One region of the Psychrobacillus sp. FSL K6-4615 genome, then DNA from elsewhere that is predicted to be linked to it. Evidence: riboswitches for the same ligand, from Rfam matches in the RefSeq annotation. Region 1 holds a riboswitch; each other region holds the start of a gene.
The links. A riboswitch is a leader RNA that binds a small molecule or an ion and turns the genes downstream of it on or off. The one in region 1 is predicted to bind cobalamin.
Positions count from the first base shown of each region.

Region 2: it holds a riboswitch for cobalamin, as region 1 does, so the genes downstream of both, MKX53_RS18310 (hypothetical protein) here and MKX53_RS01070 (ribonucleoside-diphosphate reductase subunit alpha) in region 1, are expected to answer to the same signal.
Region 3: it holds a riboswitch for cobalamin, as region 1 does, so the genes downstream of both, MKX53_RS02890 (ABC transporter substrate-binding protein) here and MKX53_RS01070 (ribonucleoside-diphosphate reductase subunit alpha) in region 1, are expected to answer to the same signal.

Region 1 covers NZ_JBBOYQ010000001.1:205,883-209,167, forward strand. The annotation lists gene MKX53_RS01065 (general stress protein) at 179-616, shown strand; cobalamin riboswitch at 793-970, shown strand; gene MKX53_RS01070 (ribonucleoside-diphosphate reductase subunit alpha) at 1,163-3,285, shown strand, end outside.
Region 2 covers NZ_JBBOYQ010000001.1:3,612,531-3,615,815, forward strand. The annotation lists gene MKX53_RS18300 (FAD-binding dehydrogenase) at 1-34, shown strand, start outside; gene MKX53_RS18305 (serine hydrolase) at 111-911, opposite strand; cobalamin riboswitch at 1,088-1,276, shown strand; gene MKX53_RS18310 (hypothetical protein) at 1,497-1,724, shown strand; gene MKX53_RS18315 (hypothetical protein) at 1,765-1,941, opposite strand; gene MKX53_RS18320 (translation factor GTPase family protein) at 2,040-3,285, shown strand, end outside.
Region 3 covers NZ_JBBOYQ010000001.1:587,239-590,523, reverse strand. The annotation lists gene MKX53_RS02895 (FecCD family ABC transporter permease) at 1-839, opposite strand, end outside; gene MKX53_RS02890 (ABC transporter substrate-binding protein) at 844-1,797, opposite strand; cobalamin riboswitch at 1,920-2,060, opposite strand; gene argS (arginine--tRNA ligase) at 2,550-3,285, opposite strand, start outside.

The sequences.
Region 1 (3,285 bases):
AAATAAGAAAAGCACGAATATTGGATAATGATTGTCCTACTACTGGATATTTATGTTGAAATGAAAGATTGTGAACAGGCTCACTTAAATTATATAAAGATTGAAGTTTGAAGGTGTCTAGAAGAACTAAAGAACGGGTAAAGAATACATAGGAAAAGCAATCAGGAGGTAATTTTTAATGAAGAATCATATTGTTGGCGTATACGAAAATGAACAACAAGCGGCTGAAGTTGTGGAAGATTTAAAAGCGAAGGGCTATACAACCGAAGAAATTTCAGTTATTGCTAAAAATATAAATGAAACATCTGAAATCACACAGGAATTAAAACCCTCCACAAAGGATGGAGCAATTGTTGGAGCTGTAACTGGAGGAGCAATTGGAATAGCAGGGGTGATAGCAGGTTTATCCACTATATTAATCCCAGGGTTTGGTGCTATGTTGGCTGCAGGTCCAATTATTACAACAATTGGCGGAGCAGTAGTAGGAGCCAACTCTGGTTCTGGAGGATTAAAACATGCTCTTATGGAAATTGGAGTTCCAGATGATGAAGCTGAACTCTATTCGAATGAAGCGCAGGATGGTAAAATCCTGGTATTTCTTCACCCTAAAGAGTGAGGGTGGATTGAATGGTCGAAAGTAATGTTTGCAAAAATAATATCAAGTGATTTTAGCTAAAAGTAGCTGAATCACTTGATGTATTAGTTCTCCTAGAAAATTGACAGCTTGAATTAGGAGTTGCTCAGTTAAACACAATATGTTAGATTATATAAATGAACTAAACACAATATATAGTATGTTAACGATGAAAAGGTACCTTTATGGTTTAAAAGGGAATTCGGTAAAATGCCGAAGCTGTCCCCGCAACTGTAAGTGTGGACGACTGTTGAATAGCCACTGCGAGTGATCGTGGGAAGGACAACAGAAGGATGAAACACGAGCCAGTAGACCTGCCTTTTCATCGGTAAGCAACACTTTCTTCGGGGGTTGAGAGGTGGGAGCGAAGGCCTCTATCTCGAATGATTGATATGTCTTGTTGTATCCTACACTTTTAATCTTGAGCGATGTCTCAGCCGAAGATGGCTGTGTCATCGCTTTTTTTGTTTTGTGGTTTGGAGGGAAGTGCCACATAACTGTATTCGTTAAAAAATAGGAGGAATTTAAATGACAATCATCTCAAACACAACGAAACAAGAAGTCCTACATAATCTAACAAAAGAATTTGGGGAGGAAAAAATTACTCCTCTTATAAAAACACATGAAAGATGGATGCAAAAACACCCGGAAGGTACAATAGCTGCTTGGTCGAAGTCAATGTCACTAGAAGCATTAAGTTTTCTAGATGAACAAGAAACGTACTGGACCTTTGTAGCAGCAAGAGTTCATTTAGCGCAGGTGTATGAACAAGTAGCTGAGAGAAGAAACACAACTGTGGATGCAGTGTACACAAAGTTTGCTAGTAATGTTCAACTGTTAAGTGATAAAGGTATTTACGATAAACGTCTTAAACAAGCATACTCACTACAAGAACTAGAGCAGCTATCTGAAATCCTCGTACAGGAAAGAGACTACTTATTTACTTATATCGGTCTAAAAACACTATTAGATCGATATGTAGCGAAGGACTTTGATAAAACAATAGTCGAACTGCCTCAGGAACGTTGGCTTATTATTGCAATGACACTGATGAAGGATGAGCAAGAAAATCGTTTAGAGAAAGTAAAAGAATCCTATTGGGCGATGAGCAACCTATATATGACAGTAGCAACACCAACACTATCTAATGCAGGTAAGCCTCATGGACAGCTCTCTAGCTGCTTTATCGATACGGTAGACGATAGCCTTCAAGGAATCTACGATAGCAATACGGACGTTGCAACCCTATCCAAATTCGGTGGGGGTATTGGTGTGTATATGGGCAAAGTGCGTAGCCGTGGATCTTCTATTAGAGGTTTTGTTGGTGCTTCTAGTGGTGTGCTTCCTTGGATTAAACAACTTAATAATACAGCAGTAAGTGTTGATCAGCTTGGGCAACGCCAAGGGGCAGTAGCTGTGTATTTAGATGTTTGGCATAAAGATATATTTACATTTTTAGATTTACGTTTAAATAACGGTGATGAAAGACTACGAGCGCACGATATTTTTACTGGTGTATGTTTGCCCGATTTATTCATGGAAAAAGTCGATGCTAGAGAGGAATGGCATTTATTTGACCCGCATGAAGTTCGTCAGCTTAAAGGCTACTCGCTAGAAGATTATTATGATGAAAAACGTGGCGATGGATCATTCCGCCAAAAGTACGAGGAATGCGTTAGCGATCATCGCTTGTCTCGTGAAACTGTTCCCGCTATCGACTTGATGAAGCGAATTATGCGTTCTCAGCTAGAGACAGGAGTACCGTTTATGTTTTACCGCGATGAAGTCAATCGCAGCAACCCTAACAAGCATGCAGGGATGATTTATAGTAGTAATCTTTGTACGGAAATTTTCCAAAACCAAAGTGCAACTACATTTGAGTCGATTCAAATTGAAGACGATATCATTGTCACTCGTCGTAAACCAGGGGATTTTGTCGTATGTAATCTGTCGTCTATAAACTTAGGGAATGCAGTTCCGGCAGATGTATTAGAAAAGCTTATAAAAATTCAGGTTCGGATGCTCGACAATGTGATTGATCTTAATATGATTCCAGTTCCTCAGGCGGAACGTACAAATTCTAGGTACAGAGGGATTGGGCTTGGGACATTTGGATGGCATCATTTACTTGCACTAAAGAGTATTCGTTGGGAATCGGATGAAGCAGTAGAGCTTGCGGATACACTATACGAAAAAATTGCATACTTAACGATTAAAGCTTCTGCGGAGCTTGCGAAGGAAAAAGGGGCATATCCATTATTTGAAGGGTCAGATTGGCAAACCGGCGTCTATTTTGAAAATCGTCAATACGATAGTAAAGATTGGAATGAATTACGGGATATTGTAGGGGAAAGTGGGATACGGAACGGATATTTAATGGCAGTTGCTCCGAACTCTTCAACATCGATCATAGCTGGAAGTACTGCAAGCATAGATCCTATATTCCAGAAGTCATACTCGGAAGAGAAGAAGGATTATAAAATTCCGGTCACTGTACCAGATTTGAATTCTGAGACTACATGGTATTACAAATCAGCGTATTTCATCGATCAGCATTGGACGCTTAAACAAAACGCTGCACGCGGGCGTCATATCGACCAAGGAGTTTCATTAAACCTATATGTGCAAAACACAATCAAAGCAAAAGAATT
Region 2 (3,285 bases), 3.4 Mb from region 1:
CAGGGCCTTGGTTCGTAGCCTAAATCAAACTTAACTCGATTACTGAAGTTTCCTAATCTGAAATAGTTACGGACGACATGCGTTGTATATCCATGTCGTCTTTAACCAATTTACCGTAAGTATTTGTATATTTCTTCTCCAATTTGAGCAAGAATACGTTTCGAAAGTAAATCATCTTCATCCTTTGATAAAACCGTTGCAATTAACTTTCGGTTCCCTACGTAAAAGATTCCAGCGTCGTGACGTGTTCCAGGAATCCATCCAGTCTTATTGGCTAACTCCCATGGCGTCATCCCATAATCAAAATTAGAGTATGGAGACGGTAACCTTTCAGGTAAACAATCACGTACCTGTTGTTTCTTCATCACTTCTACCATTTGACGGCTTGCTTTACCACTCACTAAATCTCCCATAGCCATCTTATGTAAAAGTATAGCTATATCCACTGCTGCTATCCGATTAGCACCTTTGGGATTAGACTTACTCAACATGAGCTTGTTATAAAAAGTACTATATATCATTCCTGCTTCCTTCATAGAATTTTGGATATCGTCAACTCCTACAAGGTCGATTAGTAGATTAGTTGCCGTATTATCACTTTGAATAATCATCAGCATTATGATGTCTTGAAGGGGAAGAGATAATCCTGGAGTAAAATGTTGCAATACACCAGAACCTCCCACATACTCTTTTTCATTGAGGATGATTAAGTCCATTAAAGACAAGTCTCCTCGGTCCACTGCTCTATAAACTGAGGCCATGATTGGTACCTTAATGACACTTGCCGCATAAAAAAGCTCCTGTTCATTATGTTCCCATTTCTCCCCTGAATTTAAGTCCTCTAAGACGATTCCCCAAGTGCCTTTTGACTGTTCTACGAGTTTTTGTACCTTGCTCACAAGCTCTTCCACAATTCTTCCCCCCTATAGAAAATCTATTTATTTTATTATAGACTAACAATTGTTTGAATATTACATTAATTATAAACTATAAAAAGCAAATAGATTTATAGATTTACAATAAAGCTCGGTTTTAACTTTCTATCAACTGAATATTAAATTTTTTATGTTATAGTAAAAGAACAATTGAATAATGTGTAGACTTAGGTGTTCGTTTACAAAAGTAAATGAACTTAAAAGGGAAGTCGGTGAAAAACCGACGCTGTCCCGCAACTGTAAATGGGAGCAATTCTACTATATCCACTGTATGTCATTATGGGAAGGATAGAAAAGCGATGAACATGAGCCAGGAGACCTGCCTATTTCAAGTACACACCAAAAACCTACGCGGATAGGGGGTGTTAAGTGCAGCTATGAACAAGCAAATGCTTGAAATTGCTGTCGTACGAAAAAGCGCAATGAAAACACTGGAGATATTGACTCTTTTCGGTGTGTATTTTGTTACGTTTCAAACGTCTCGACAACAACCAATCATATCCAACTAGCATCTTCTTTTAAAAGAGGATGCTTTTTTATGTTGAAGAAAGGAATGTTGAAATGACTATCGGCACGAAAGAAGATTATATAAATAGATTTAAAAATGTATTAATGACTAATAATATTGGAAGCTCATCCATTTCACTGGATTTGATATTTGAAGCCTTTGGAAAAGAAATTGATACTATCTCAGAAATACACGAACAAGACAAAACTAAATATGTACTCAATTTACAAAAAGCATATAAACAAATTAAAGGTGAGATTTCAGGAATGAAAGAAGATTAAATAAAAAAAAAGCGAACCGATTTTGAATCGGTTCACTTTTTTATAGGTCTTGATAGTCTCTTTGAAATTTACCGCCGTCTTTTACTTCAGAGTGATAAAGAGCTTTTAAAGCAAAGCTTTTCTCTAAATCATGCTCCTTCATAACCTCTTTTAAACGTTTGCTTAACTCTGGGCTATATTTCACTAGTTCTTCCATTTTCGATTTCGAATATTGCATGAATTGTACCTTCTTTCTACGTTGTTAGTCTATCTAGTATAGCACTGATACAGGTGTTTTCGCCCTAATTTGCTATAATTAAGTTCAGAGGTGAGTACATGCACAAAACTATTGGAATTCTTGCACATGTAGATGCTGGAAAAACTACTTTTTCAGAGCAACTGCTTTACCATACAAATACCATTAGACATAGAGGACGAGTGGACCACCAAGACTCGTTTCTTGATAGTCATACTATAGAGAAAAATAGAGGAATTACTATATTTGCCGATCAAGGAATCTTTACCTACAACAATTCTACCTACTATATTATCGATACTCCGGGACACGTCGATTTTTCTCCAGAAATGGAACGTGCTATCCAAGTGATGGACTATGCCATCATTATTATTAGTGCTGTAGACGGCATTGAAGGACATACGGAAACTGTTTGGCAATTACTGCGAAAACACCATGTCCCTACCTTTTTCTTTATTAATAAAACCGATTATGAAGGCACGGATCCAACAAGCGTTCTTGCTGAAATTCGCTCCACCTTATCAGAAAATGTGTGTGATATAACGACATCTTTTGACGAAGAGCTAATTGAATTTCTTGCAGAGCGAGATGAAGTTCTCTTAGAAACTTATATGGACAGTGGATTCGATAAAGACTTATGGACACAAACGCTTAAACAAATGGTGAAAGAAAACAAAATCTTTCCTTGTGCTAGTGGTTCAGCATTGAAAGATATAGGTATTGTCGAATTTCTAGAAAAACTAGATTCGTTAACCACTACTTCCTATAAATCAGACGATGTATTTGCAGCACAGGTGTATAAGATAAGACACGATGAAAGTGGGAATCGTGTTACCTATTTGAAGTTAGTGAATGGGACATTGAAAGTACGCGACAGTGTGACTTACAATGAACAAACTGAAAAAATAACGCAAATCCGCCAATATAGCGGCAATAAATTTAAAACTACAGATCAGGCTATAGCAGGTGAACTAGTAGCTGTTACTGGCTTAACAAATGCCTCCATTGGGGATGGGCTCGGTGTATTCGCCCAGAAAACTAAATTTGATATGATTCCAACGTTAAAATCTAAAGTACTCTTTGATGCTTCTGTACATGTAAAGGAAGTATTACGTTGCTTTAAATTATTAGATGCAGAAGACCCTTCTTTACGTATTTTTTGGGATGAGTACTTTCAAGAAATACACGTCCATGTAATGGGCGTTATTCAACTAGAAGTACTCGAACAAATTGTTTTGGAGCGTTTTGGTTTCCACGTATCTTTTGGAGAGCCTAAAATTCTATACAAAGAAACTATTGGTAACTCCGTGCATGGATATGGTCATT
Region 3 (3,285 bases), 380 kb from region 1:
CCGTTTATAAAGCTCAACGGTAATACATGACGATTATCCGAGCCAAATAAAAGCCTAGTCATATGTGGCACAACTAGTCCTACAAAGCCAATCGTTCCTGACACAGAAACGGCCGTACCAGTTAGCATAGATCCACCAATAAGTATCATCATTTTGCGCTTTTTCACATCTACTCCTAAATGCTTGGCACGTTCTTCCCCAAACAGCATGGCATTAAGCTCTCTTCTGTTTATCCACAATAACAACGTTCCGATAATAACAAAAGGTAAGGCCATCTGCACAAAGCTCCAACCTCGCATCGACACACTGCCGAGCAACCATCCAATAATTTGACGCAACTCTTCACCAGTTAAAGCAATCATTAACGAAATTACAGATCCCAAAAAGGAACTAAAAATAATTCCTGTTAAAATAATCGTCTCCATTTTCATCCCACGATCTACTAGCTTGGCGAATGAAATAACTAATAGCATTGTCACTAACGCACCAACCATACTAAAGACAGGTAATGTAAATATCCCTAAAAACGGTATGGAAATCCCGAAAAAGAGCGTAGCCACAGCACCGACCGAGGCACCGGACGACACTCCTAATGTATAGGGGTCAGCAAGCGGGTTTTTAAGCAAACTTTGAAATGCAGCACCAGCAATCGCCAAAGATGCACCTACTAAACCAGCTAGTACCACTCGCGGCATACGAATCTTCCAAACGATATTGGTCGCTATCGCATCGGCCCCCGTATCCCATAACGTTTGGATCGGCACCTTCACAGAACCGACCGATACACCAAGCCAAATTGCTAACAAAAGCACAGAAATGGACATGATGTAACCGATCATTGATTTACTCACTAAAAGCCTCCGGATAGATTGCTTTCGCAACTTCTTCTAATCCTTCCACTAGACGTGGACCTTGTCTGCTCGTCGTGTCTTCATTTACTTGTATTACTGCATCATTTTGAATAGCAGTAACTGTATCAAATCCATCACGTTGTTTCACTTGTTCTACAATACCTTCTACGTAATCGTATGTGATAAGCATTACATCTGGGTTACGACTTACAATTTCTTCGGGATCAATTTTTACCCAACCTTCTTGATCATCCATAATATTTGTTGCATTCAACATATTTAATATCTCTTGCATGAACGTTCCATTCCCTGTTGTATAAATTTCTGGAACATCAGAAGTTTCAACAAATACAGTTTTCTTCGATTCTACTTTTTGTACTTTTTGTTGGATATCTTCTACTTTTACTTTCATGTCTTCTACAATTTTTTGGGCTTCTTTAAGTTTCCCAGTAGCTCGACCCATTTCTTCAATAGTTGTATATGTTTCATCAAAATCCTTAGCGTCACTCACCACATACACCAAAACATTCGAATCACGCAGTTGTTGCAGTCCAGCTTCCGCCATTCCTACAATCGATTCATGTGCAAACACAATGTCCGGATCTAACGAAAGGATTTTTTCCACATTGAACTCCATGCCACCGATTTTTTCTTTCTCTAGTGCCTCTTCTGGATAGCTTTCAAAATCGTTTACCCCTATAATTTCCTCATTCAATCCAAGTGCAAATAAAATCTCTGTATTACTAGGAATCATGGAGATGATTTTCTCCGGGGCTGCCTCTAACGTAACTTCTTCTCCAACGGCATCCGTCAATGTCATTGGGAATTCTATATTTTCACTAGCCGCCTGCTCCGCCTCAGTACTTTCTACATTTTTCGTTTCTTCCTGTGCGCATCCAACTAATAAAAACACCGCCATTACGGCGATTAACCATCTTTTTTTCATTTTACATTCCTCCTAATTTAGACAATAAAAAATCTCCCATCCTATGATGAGAGATAAATAGGTATAAACCTGCACGAAGTCACAACGAGCCAGATTTACACCAAACCTATCCTCGTAGGTAACGGGTGCAAAGCATTTAGGCAGGTTTTCTGACTCGCGATATGTTCTATCACTTACAGTGGCGGGACCGTGCTGGACTTTAACCAGCTTCCCTTTTAACTCCAGCAATCCATTGCGAGAGCACCTCTATGCATTAAATTATTCATATTGCTTTGCCTTCATTATACCTTATTTTATATACCTGTCGACTTCGTTTTGAGGAAAGCGTTGTCTGACCTTTTTACTGGTGGATAGTGGGAGACTCTCTCTTACATGACTGCGTTGCTCTCGTATAGACGGAGTTCGCTCTCGTATAGACGGGTCGCTCTCGTAAAGCTTGAAATCTCTCTCGCATCGATCATAGGCTCTCTCGTATAGACGGGTCAATCTCGTATAGGACAGATTCACTCTCGTGTAGGCTTCGATTACTCTCGTAAAGATGCTCATCTCTCTCTTAATAAGTGGTTACTTACGTTCGATTGTTGTTTACTCACTCTCAGCTGAATTTTACTGGCGCTCAAGTTGGAAATACTACTTGCCGTCGTGCCCTGTTTATTTGCTGTTGGAGGCTATGAGGATATTTTCTCCAAATTTACTCTCTTTATTCGAAGCAGAATTATAAAAACCCTCGACCGAAGTCGAGGGTTTGCTATTTACATTTGTTCTGGAGCAGATACACCTAGTAAACGTAAGGCATTTGCAATTGTTTCTCTCGCAGCAGTTACTAGTGCCAGACGAGCTTCTGTTTGAGGAAGATTATCCGCATTTAATACTTTGTCTGCGTTATAGAAGCTATGGAAAGTCGTTGCTAGTTCTTGGATATAGATTGCAATACGGTGAGGTGCACGAAGTTTTGCAGCATCTGCAACTATTTGTGGGAAGTCACCAATTTTTTTAAGTAAGTCTACTTCTTTTTCACTTTGCAACAACTCAAGTGAATCAGTCGATACTTTCATTCCTTGCGTTTCTGCTGATCGTAAAATCGAACAAATACGTGCGTGTGCATATTGAGCGTAGAATACTGGGTTTTCATTGGATTGAGAAACAGCTAAGTCTAAATCGAAATCCATATGTGAGTCACCTGAACGCATACCGAAGAAATAACGTACTGCATCCAGTCCTACTTCTTCTACAAGCTCACGCATGGTAACAGCTTTACCAGTACGTTTACTCATTTTCATTTTTTCGCCGTCTTTATATAATTGAACCATTTGAATAATCGATACTTCTAGTTTTTCACGCTCATATCCAAGTGCTTCAATGGCTGCTTTCATACGTGGAATGTAACCATGGTGGTCTGCTCCCCAAATATTAATCAGTTGATCGAACCCACGAACTAACTTATCTTCATGGTACGCAATATCTGGTAATAAATAAGTGAAAGAACCA